One region of the Thauera sp. WB-2 genome, then DNA from elsewhere that is predicted to be linked to it. Evidence: predicted binding sites of a transcription regulator. Region 1 holds the regulator's gene; each other region holds the start of a gene.
The links. The regulator sigma-54, encoded in region 1, starts transcription at its own class of promoters, with help from an activator protein. The targets are predictions, from matches to a motif close to TGGCACGCTTNCTGCTNA.
Positions count from the first base shown of each region.

Region 1 (2,201 bases):
GTCTCGTGGTTGTGGTCGGCCAGTTTCTGCTTGTACTTCTGCACCTGGCGGTCGAGCTTGTCGGTCATCGCGTCGATGGCCGCGTACAGGTCGGCATCATCGCTTTCGACGAAGATGTCCTTGCCGCGCACGTGCAGGGTGACCTCGGCCTTCTGCTTGAGCTTCTCGACCGAGAGGATCACCGCGACACTGGTGACGTTGTCGAAGTGACGGATGACGCGATCAAGCTTGGAGGTGACGTAGTCGCGAATGGCCGGAGTGACTTCGACGTGGCGCCCGGTGATGTTGAGATTCATGTTGACTCCTGTTTTTGTCAGATGGATTTGCGCAGGCTGACCGGCGGGATATTGAGGGATTCGCGATACTTGGCGATCGTGCGCCGTGCGACCACGATACCCTGCTGGCCAAGGACTTCGGCAATCTTGGCGTCGGACAGCGGCTTCTTGCTGTCCTCGGCGTCAACCAGTTGGCGAATCAGCGCGCGAATCGCCGTAGACGAGGCCGCTCCACCGGTGTCGGTGGCGACGTGACTACCGAAGAAATACTTGAGTTCGAACACCCCGCGCGGACTCGCCATGTACTTCTGCGTGGTCACGCGCGACACGGTGGACTCGTGCAGCTCGAGTTGGTCCGCGATCTCCCGGAGGGTGAGTGGCCGCATTGCCACCTCCCCATGATCGAAGAACTGCCTCTGCTGGTCAACGATGGCCTGGGACACCCGGAGGATGGTGTCGAAGCGCTGCTGCACGTTCTTGATCAGCCAGCGTGCCTCCTGCAACTGTCCGCTCAGGCCGCCACCCTGGCCGCGGTTCTGCTGCAGCAGGCTGGCATACAGGCGGTTGATGCGCAGACGCGGCATTGCCTCCTGGTTCAGGCTGACCGTCCACCGCCCGCGCAGCTTGCGTACGACCACATCCGGCAGTACGTAGCGCGTCTCGGCGTTCGAGTAACGCGAGCCGGGGTGGGGATCGAGGCTGCAGATCAGGGCATGGGCGGCGCGCAGGGCCTCGTCGTCGCAGCCGGTCAGCTTCTTGAGCTTGACGAAGTTGCGCTCGGCGAGCAGCTCGAGGTGCTTGTCGACGATCTCGAGCGCGAGCGTGCGCGTCGCCGAAGCCGGCAGGGTACGGAGCTGCAGCGACAGGCATTCGCTGGGGCTGCGCGCGCCGATGCCTGCGGGCTCGAGGTTCTGTACGTGGCGCAGCGCGATGCTCAGGTCATCGACATCGACGTCGGCGTCGTCCGGAAGCAGTTCGAGGAGCTCATCGAGCGGCTGGTGAAGGTAGCCGTCGTCATCCAAGGCTTCGATGATGAAGCGCACGAGGGCGCGGTCGCGGTCTGACAGCGGCGACAGCGACACCTGCTGGTCGAGGTGTTCACGCAGGGAGACGCCGGCCGCCTGCAGTTCCTGGTAATCGACGTCGTCGTCGTCCTCGCTGCGGCTCGATGCGCCGCTGCCGACATTGGACCAGTCCATGCCTTCGTCGGCGCTGCCATGGTCGGCATGGTCGCCGGCGTCGCTGTCCGTAGCGCTGGCTGGCGCCTCGGGGGTGTTCGCCTGTTGCTGTCTGGCCTCGTGTTCGGGGGGGCTGCCCGGTGGAAGCGGTGGTACGAACTCGACACCGTCGCCGTCGCTGCGCTCGAGCATCGGGTTCTCGAGCAGGAAGCGCTCGATCTCCTGGTTCAGCTCGATGGTCGACAGCTGCAGCAGCTTGATCGACTGCTGCAGCTGCGGCGTCAGGGTAAGGTGCTGGGAGAGCTTGAGCTGGAGGCTTGGTTTCATCGCTGTCGACGCGCGCGCGGATTCACAGGCGGAAATGCTCGCCCAGGTAAACCTGGCGCACCCTTTCGTTGTCGATGATCTCGGCCGGTTCGCCGCTTGCCAGTACCCGGCCCTCGCTGATGATGTACGCACGATCGCAGATGCCGAGCGTCTCGCGCACGTTGTGGTCTGTGATCAGCACGCCGATGCCGCGCTCCTTGAGGAAGCGGATGATCTTCTGGATGTCGATCACCGCGATCGGGTCGACCCCTGCGAAGGGTTCGTCGAGGAGGATCAGGCGCGGGTCGGTTGCAAGTGCGCGCGCGATCTCGCAACGCCGGCGCTCGCCGCCGGAGAGTGAGACGGCGGTGTTGTCGCGCAGGTGGTTGATGCCAAGCTCGAGCAGCAGTTCGTCGAGCCGGGTCTTCACCTGGTGCGCCTC
Region 1 covers NZ_CP088935.1:3,840,429-3,842,629, reverse strand. Annotated here, with positions in the region: gene hpf (ribosome hibernation-promoting factor, HPF/YfiA family) at 1-296, opposite strand, end outside; gene LQF09_RS17520 (RNA polymerase factor sigma-54) at 314-1,780, opposite strand; gene lptB (LPS export ABC transporter ATP-binding protein) at 1,803-2,201, opposite strand, start outside.

Region 2 (2,201 bases), 1.0 Mb from region 1:
GTCGATGTGGCGAGGGGCGATGCCCGCATCGACGAAGGTGGGACAGGTCGATAGCGACAGGGTGGGCTGGGCGATGTACTTCTCGGGCGCGGCCAGAATGCGGGCGCGGAACTCCTCGATCTCGGCGCGCGTTGCCGCCGGCCCGACCAGCATGCCGTAGCCGCCGGCGCCATGGACCTCCTTGACCACCAGTTCGGACAGGTGGGCAAGCGTGTAGGCCAGGTCCTCGGGCTCGCGCAGCATGTAGGTCGGCACGTTGTTGAGGATGGGCTCCTCGCCGAGGTAGAAGCGCACCATCTCCGGCACATAGGGGTAGATCGACTTGTCGTCGGCCACGCCGGTGCCCACGGCATTGGCAAGGGTCACTCGCCCGGCGCGGTAGGCCGACATCAGGCCGGGCACGCCGAGCATGGAATCGGGGCGGAACACCTCGGGGTCGAGGAAGTCGTCGTCGAGCCGGCGGTAGATCACATCCACCCGCCGCGGCCCCTGGGTGGTACGCATGAATACGGTGTCGTCCTTGACGAACAGGTCCTGGCCCTCGACCAGCTCCACCCCCATCTGCTGGGCGAGGAAGCTGTGCTCGAAATAAGCGCTGTTGAAGGCACCCGGCGTCAGCAGCACGGCCGTGGGGTCGAGCACACCCGCGGGCGCCACCGCGCGCAGGGTCTCGAGCAGCAGGTCGGGGTAGTGCTCGACCGGCTGCACGTTGTAGCGCGAGAACAGGTCGGGGAAGAGCCGCATCATCATCTTGCGGTTCTCGAGCAGGTAGCTCACCCCCGAGGGCACGCGCAGGTTGTCCTCGAGCACGTAGTACTCGCCCTTGCCGTCCGCCCCCGCTGCACGCACCAGGTCGATGCCGGCGATCATCGCGTACAGCCCTCCGGGCACTTCCACCCCCTTCATCTCGGGGCGGAACTGGGCATTGTTGAGCACCTGCTCGGCCGGCAAGCGGCCCGCGCGCAGGATTTCCTGGCCATGGTAGATGTCGGCGAGGAAGGCATTGAGTGCGCGCACGCGCTGGCGCAGGCCGGTCTCGAGGACGCTCCACTCGTCGCCGGGGATGATGCGCGGCAACAGATCGAAGGGGATCAGCCGCTCCTTGCCACCGCCCTCGCCATAGACGTTGAAGGTGATGCCGACACGGTGAAAGGCGATGTCGGCTTCCTTGCGCTTGCGCGCAATGTTCTCGCGTGGCATCTGCTCCAGCCAATCGGCGTACGGGGCGTAATGCGCCCGCACCGTACCGTCGGCAGCATGCATTTCGTCAAAAGGTCTGGCGGCTGTCATTGTGCTGTCTGCGCTCATGGTTGGACTCCCTTGAACGAGCATTCAGCATGAAGCGTGCCATGCACTCCAGGCGCGCAGTTGCGCGCTCTGCGGGCTCACGAGCAGGAGTGCACCGGCTTGGTGCGCACCAGGATGCGCTGAGCGTGCATCAATTTGGTGCGCGCACACCCTCATCGCTCGGTGTCACCGTCACCGCAACCTCGACACTGTGCCCCCCCCCGCCCAGGATCACCCCCCGCAGCGGCGCCACGTCGCCATAGTCGCGCCCCCAGGCCAGGGTGATGTGATCCGCACCCGGCTGCAGGTCATTGGTCGGGTCGACCTCGATCCAGCCCAGGCCGGGACACCACACGGCCACCCAGGCATGCGAGGCGTCGGCGCCCACCAGTCGCGGCTGCCCCGGCGGCGGCTGGGTCAGCAGGTAGCCCGAGACATAGCGCGCCGCCAGGCCGAGCGCCCGCAGGCAGGCGATCATCAGATGGGAGAAGTCCTGGCATACCCCGCGCCGCTTGGCGAAGACCTCTGCCACCGGCGTGGCCACGCTGGTGGCAGAGGCGTCGAAGCGGAAATCGGCATGGATGCGCGCGCACAAGGCCAGCAGCGCGTCCACCAGCGCGCGCCGCGGCGTGAAGCAGCGCGTCGCATAGCCTGCATAGGCAGCAGCCTCGTCGCCCAGCGCCACATAGGGCGAGGCGAAGCGATACTGCCCGGCGTCGCGCGCCTCGGGCTGGAGGGGTGCATGACCGGACAGCCCATCGCGAAGGTGGTCGCGTGCGTCCTCCCAGCTCGGTCCGCTGCCCGCGACCGGCCAGTCGCGAACGCCGACGCGGACGCGGCTGTGAGCCCGCACAAGCAGCCGGTCGTGCGGCGTGTCGAGCGCGAAACGCGTTACCGGATTGCCGAAGAAATCG
Region 2 covers NZ_CP088935.1:526,558-528,758, reverse strand. Annotated here, with positions in the region: gene LQF09_RS02345 (circularly permuted type 2 ATP-grasp protein) at 1-1,290, opposite strand, end outside; gene LQF09_RS02340 (transglutaminase family protein) at 1,439-2,201, opposite strand, start outside.
Region 2: the regulator sigma-54 is predicted to act here: its motif matches at 1,333-1,350, upstream of LQF09_RS02345 (circularly permuted type 2 ATP-grasp protein).

Region 3 (2,201 bases), 1.3 Mb from region 1:
GTACTGGGCGTCGTGCTCGCGACAGTGGGCATCGGCTTCCTGTGGAGCTCGGGCCTGCGCCTGCAGGATATTGAAGCTCTGCCCGCACTGCACCCTGCAGCACTGCTGATGGCGCTGCTTACCCTGGCCGCCAAGGAGGGCCTGTTCCGCTACACGCTCGCAGCCGGGCGCAGGCTCAAGGCGCCGATGCTGGAAGCCAACGCTTGGCACGCACGCTCGGACGCCGCGTCGTCACTGGTCGTCGCCGCAGGCATTGGCGGCAGCCTGGCGGGCTACCCCTTCCTCGAACCACTGGCCGCCGCGGTGGTGGGCTTCCTGATCTTGCATATGGGAATCAGGCTCGCACTCAAGGCGGTGCGCGAACTGATCGACACCGGCCTGCCCGCCGAGGAGCTTGCACGCCTGCGCCGCACCATAGAGGACACCCCCGGCGTGATCGGCCTGCACGACATGCGTACGCGGCGCATGGCGGACCGCGTGCTGTGCGACGCGCACGTCCAGGTCAGCCCTCACATCACCGTGTCGGAGGGCCATCGCATCTCGGACGCGGTCTATTTCCGGGTGCGCGACGCCCACCCCGAAGTCCGCGACGTACTGGTGCATATCGACCCCGAGGACGACACCGACCTGCAGGTGGTGCCTGCCGGCCCGGTTCCCGAGCGCGCCGAAGTGCTCGCCGACGTCCGCCTGTTGCTCGGACCGGAAGTCCCGCAGCCAAAGCGTGTCCAGATTCACTACCTGGGCCAGCGCCTCGAGGTGGAGCTCTTCCTGCCCCCAGCCCTGGACCAGGGGCAAGTCACAGCCATCCGCAACCGTGTGGACGCGTGGCTCGAAGAGCACCCGCACTACCGCGCAATCAGGCTGCTCCAGGAGATTGCACCATAATGGTGCATTCAATCCATGCGATGCACCATTGTGGTGCCAACCTCTTGAGGAATGGGCACCGCTTTCGAGCACTTGCCCTTGTGGCACAATGACTCGCCAGCCCGCTAGCGCCTGGCACGCTTAGTGCTTATACGCCTCACACGAATCCGGCGCATCGATCTCGTACCGCTGCTCCACCCGCTCAACGCAAAGACCGCCTCATCTCACCAGGAGTGAAAATGAACGCCCAAGACGTCATGAAAATGATTCAGGAAAACGAAGTGCGCTTCGTGGACCTGCGCTTTACCGACACCCGCGGCAAGGAACAGCACGTCGGCCTGCCGGTTTCGGCCTTCGAAGAAGAGCACTTCGAGCACGGCCACCCGTTCGACGGCTCGTCGATCGCCGGCTGGAAGGGCATCCAGGCTTCCGACATGGTTCTGATGCCCGAGCCTTCGTCGGCCTACATCGACCCCTTCTTCGATGAAACCACGCTGGTCATCACCTGCGACGTCATCGAGCCGTCGGACGGCAAGGGTTACGACCGCGATCCGCGCTCGATCGCCAAGCGCGCCGAGGCCTACCTGAAGAGCACCGGCATCGGCGACACCGCCTTCTTCGGCCCCGAACCCGAGTTCTTCATCTTCGACGCCGTCGAGTGGTCGGTCGACATGTCGGGCGTGTACAGCAAGATCATCTCGGAAGAGGCCGCCTGGTCCACCGCCGACAAGTTCGAAGGCGGCAACACCGGCCACCGTCCGCGCGTCAAGGGCGGCTACTTCCCGGTACCCCCGGTCGACAGCCTCAACGACGTGCGCGCCGCCATGTGCCTCGCGCTCGAGGCCTGCGGCGTGCCGGTCGAAGTGCACCACCACGAGGTGGCCAACGCCGGCCAGTGCGAGATCGGCACCAAGTTCAGCACGCTGACCAAGCGCGCCGACTGGACCCAGGTGCTCAAGTACATCGTGCACAACGTCGCACACCAGTACGGCAAGACCGCCACCTTCATGCCCAAGCCCATCGTCGGTGACAACGGCTCCGGCATGCACGTGCACCAGTCGATCTGGAAGGATGGCCAGAACCTGTTCGCGGGCAACGGCTACGCCGGCCTGTCCGAGACCGCGCTGTACTACATCGGCGGCATCATCAAGCACGCCCGCGCGCTCAACGCCATCACCAACCCGGGCACCAACTCGTACAAGCGCCTGGTGCCGCACTACGAAGCACCGACCAAGCTGGCCTACTCGGCCCGCAACCGTTCGGCTTCGATCCGCATCCCCTACGTCGCCAACCCGAAGGGCCGCCGTATCGAAGCGCGCTTCCCGGACCCCCTGGCC
Region 3 covers NZ_CP088935.1:817,450-819,650, reverse strand. Annotated here, with positions in the region: gene LQF09_RS03680 (cation diffusion facilitator family transporter) at 1-885, shown strand, start outside; gene glnA (type I glutamate--ammonia ligase) at 1,104-2,201, shown strand, end outside.
Region 3: the regulator sigma-54 is predicted to act here: its motif matches at 998-1,015, upstream of glnA (type I glutamate--ammonia ligase).

Region 4 (2,201 bases), 960 kb from region 1:
CGGCCTTGGCCATGCGCGCATTGAACTGCTGGACCACCTCGGCCAGGGCCTCGTCGGCGCGATCACCCAATGCAATGCGGCCAACGGGCAGCAGCGCGGCAGCAGCACGGTCGCGCCAGTGCGTCAGCCAGCCGGCCATGACAGCCTTGTTCTCCGCCGACTCGCTGGCCGCGATCTTCACTGTGGCATCGACCCACTTACGGGTTTCGGCAAACCAGTCGGTCATGAACTGAGTGAGCATCGCCACCGGCGTGCCGCCCTGCGACGAGAGCACATCGTCGATGATGGTTTCGTACACCAGCGCGTACAGGAGGCCGTCGAGCGCAGCGTTCTGGGCGACGAACAACTCCACCGGGTCCTTGATGACGAAGGTGTCCTCGACGTAACGGCGCAGCCCCTGCCAGGCGTCGTCCTCCACCCAGGCCCGCTTGGCCTCCTCGAGCGACTCGACATCGCCCAGCAGCAAGCCGACACGGGTGATGTACTGCGCGATGCCGAGCTGGTCCATCGCGTGATAGATATGTGGCTGCGAGAAGCCGGTACCGTAGCTGTAGGCACAGACGCTGGCATTGTTCATGTTCGAACCCCAGGCGACATGGCGCAGCGGCAGCAGCACCTTGAGCACGGTCTCTCGCACCGATTCGGGCAGCGTCGCAGCCAGACCACGGTTCTCGACGAAGTCGAAGTTCGCCTCCGCGGTATCCTGCTGCTTGGCGCGCGCCATGGTGTAGGCACCGTAGTAGAACTGGCGTGGATCCTTGAACGCGTACCAGTCCGACATCTTGATCGCGGTACGCGAGGCATCGTAGATGTCGTGCTCAGGGTCCCAGGTCGGCCGGTAATGGAAGTTGGCCGTTTGCTGCATGTCGAGCGTGCCTTCCTGATAACGCGACGCCGGTTTGTCGCCCCCAATTCGGCGTGCGATGTTGTCGAAGGTGTGCCGCAAAGGCTTGATGGACACCGTGCGCAAATCGATCTGCATGAACTCTCCTCCTTATGATTCGTAAGCGATTCAACGGAATCGCTGGTGGGTTGCCTGGTGCAGGCTCCAGTTCCAGTCGGCGTTCTCGGCCGCGTCCGAGGCCTCGCGAGGACCGAGATGGATGACCTCGTTGGCTTCGCAGAACGCCTTGAACGCCTCGGCTGGAAGCAACATCTCGGCGAACAGATCCGGCTCTCCGATCGCAAACTCGAACTCGATGAAACCGTCGGATCTCCGCTCGATGAGGCGCACGTACTTTCTACTGACGTCGATCACAGGCGCTTGCTTGTCCATTTGCCGAGGTACCTCCCGTTCGAACTGGTGAATGCTGGGGTGCTTCTGCAGGGAGCTAAACAAATTCCGTGCCAATCTCACAACTCCGAGCATTTACGCGCACTAAGCCAGGTTCTCGAGATTTACAGCGGAGACGGAGGAAGATTCCTGTTGATGAAATGCTCAATCAGAAAACTCGCTTGATCATTTGATCAATTCCATTTATTGCCATGCACCATGAAAAAAGGGCTGGTACGCCAACACGTACCAGCCCTTTCGCAACCCGACCAGGCCCGGACTACGCCTACCTTGGCCCATCCACCGCGGGCCTCTTCAGCGCCTTCAACATCTTGCCCTCCACCTTGAGCTCGAGGTCGCTGTCAGGGAACAGCTTGCAAGCAAGAACGATCCCGACCGCCTCTTCCGCCTCACTTACGCAGGCCCTGCTCATCTTGCGCGTGTGGTAACGGCCGGTGGTCACCCGCACCTTGCAGACGCCGCAGCCACCACCGCGACAGCCCACCGGAATGCCCTTGCGCCCCAAAACCTCCATCGCCCGCAACACGTTATCGTCCGCGCCACAGCGCACGAACTCACCGCTGTCCTCGATCAATACCGAAAACTTCTCTACCACTTTGCTCCTCCTCCTCGCCTTTCTTGTCGTACAGGTGTGAGCAGAACGTGCACCACACCTTCTCGCCACAACCCCACTCAAGAAATATACCACCCAATTCCTTTTTCTCGAGATTTTCCTTACTATTCGAACAGCGCTGGAGTTCTCCTGTACCCGTGTGTCAGGTAAGCTCCCGAATGACGTGTCGCGTACCGCTACGCGAACACCAAGGGCTCGCCGGAGAGTGAGCATTGAGGCAGGACGAGGAGGAGAGGCTTGAGTTCCATCCATTACCCGGAGAGCACCGACCTACGCGGCCTGCTCAAGTTTGCC
Region 4 covers NZ_CP088935.1:2,876,257-2,878,457, forward strand. Annotated here, with positions in the region: gene LQF09_RS13185 (aromatic/alkene monooxygenase hydroxylase subunit beta) at 1-982, opposite strand, end outside; gene LQF09_RS13190 (phenol hydroxylase subunit) at 1,013-1,276, opposite strand; gene LQF09_RS13195 (2Fe-2S iron-sulfur cluster-binding protein) at 1,560-1,889, opposite strand; gene LQF09_RS13200 (sigma-54-dependent Fis family transcriptional regulator) at 2,145-2,201, shown strand, end outside.
Region 4: the regulator sigma-54 is predicted to act here: its motif matches at 1,333-1,350, upstream of LQF09_RS13190 (phenol hydroxylase subunit).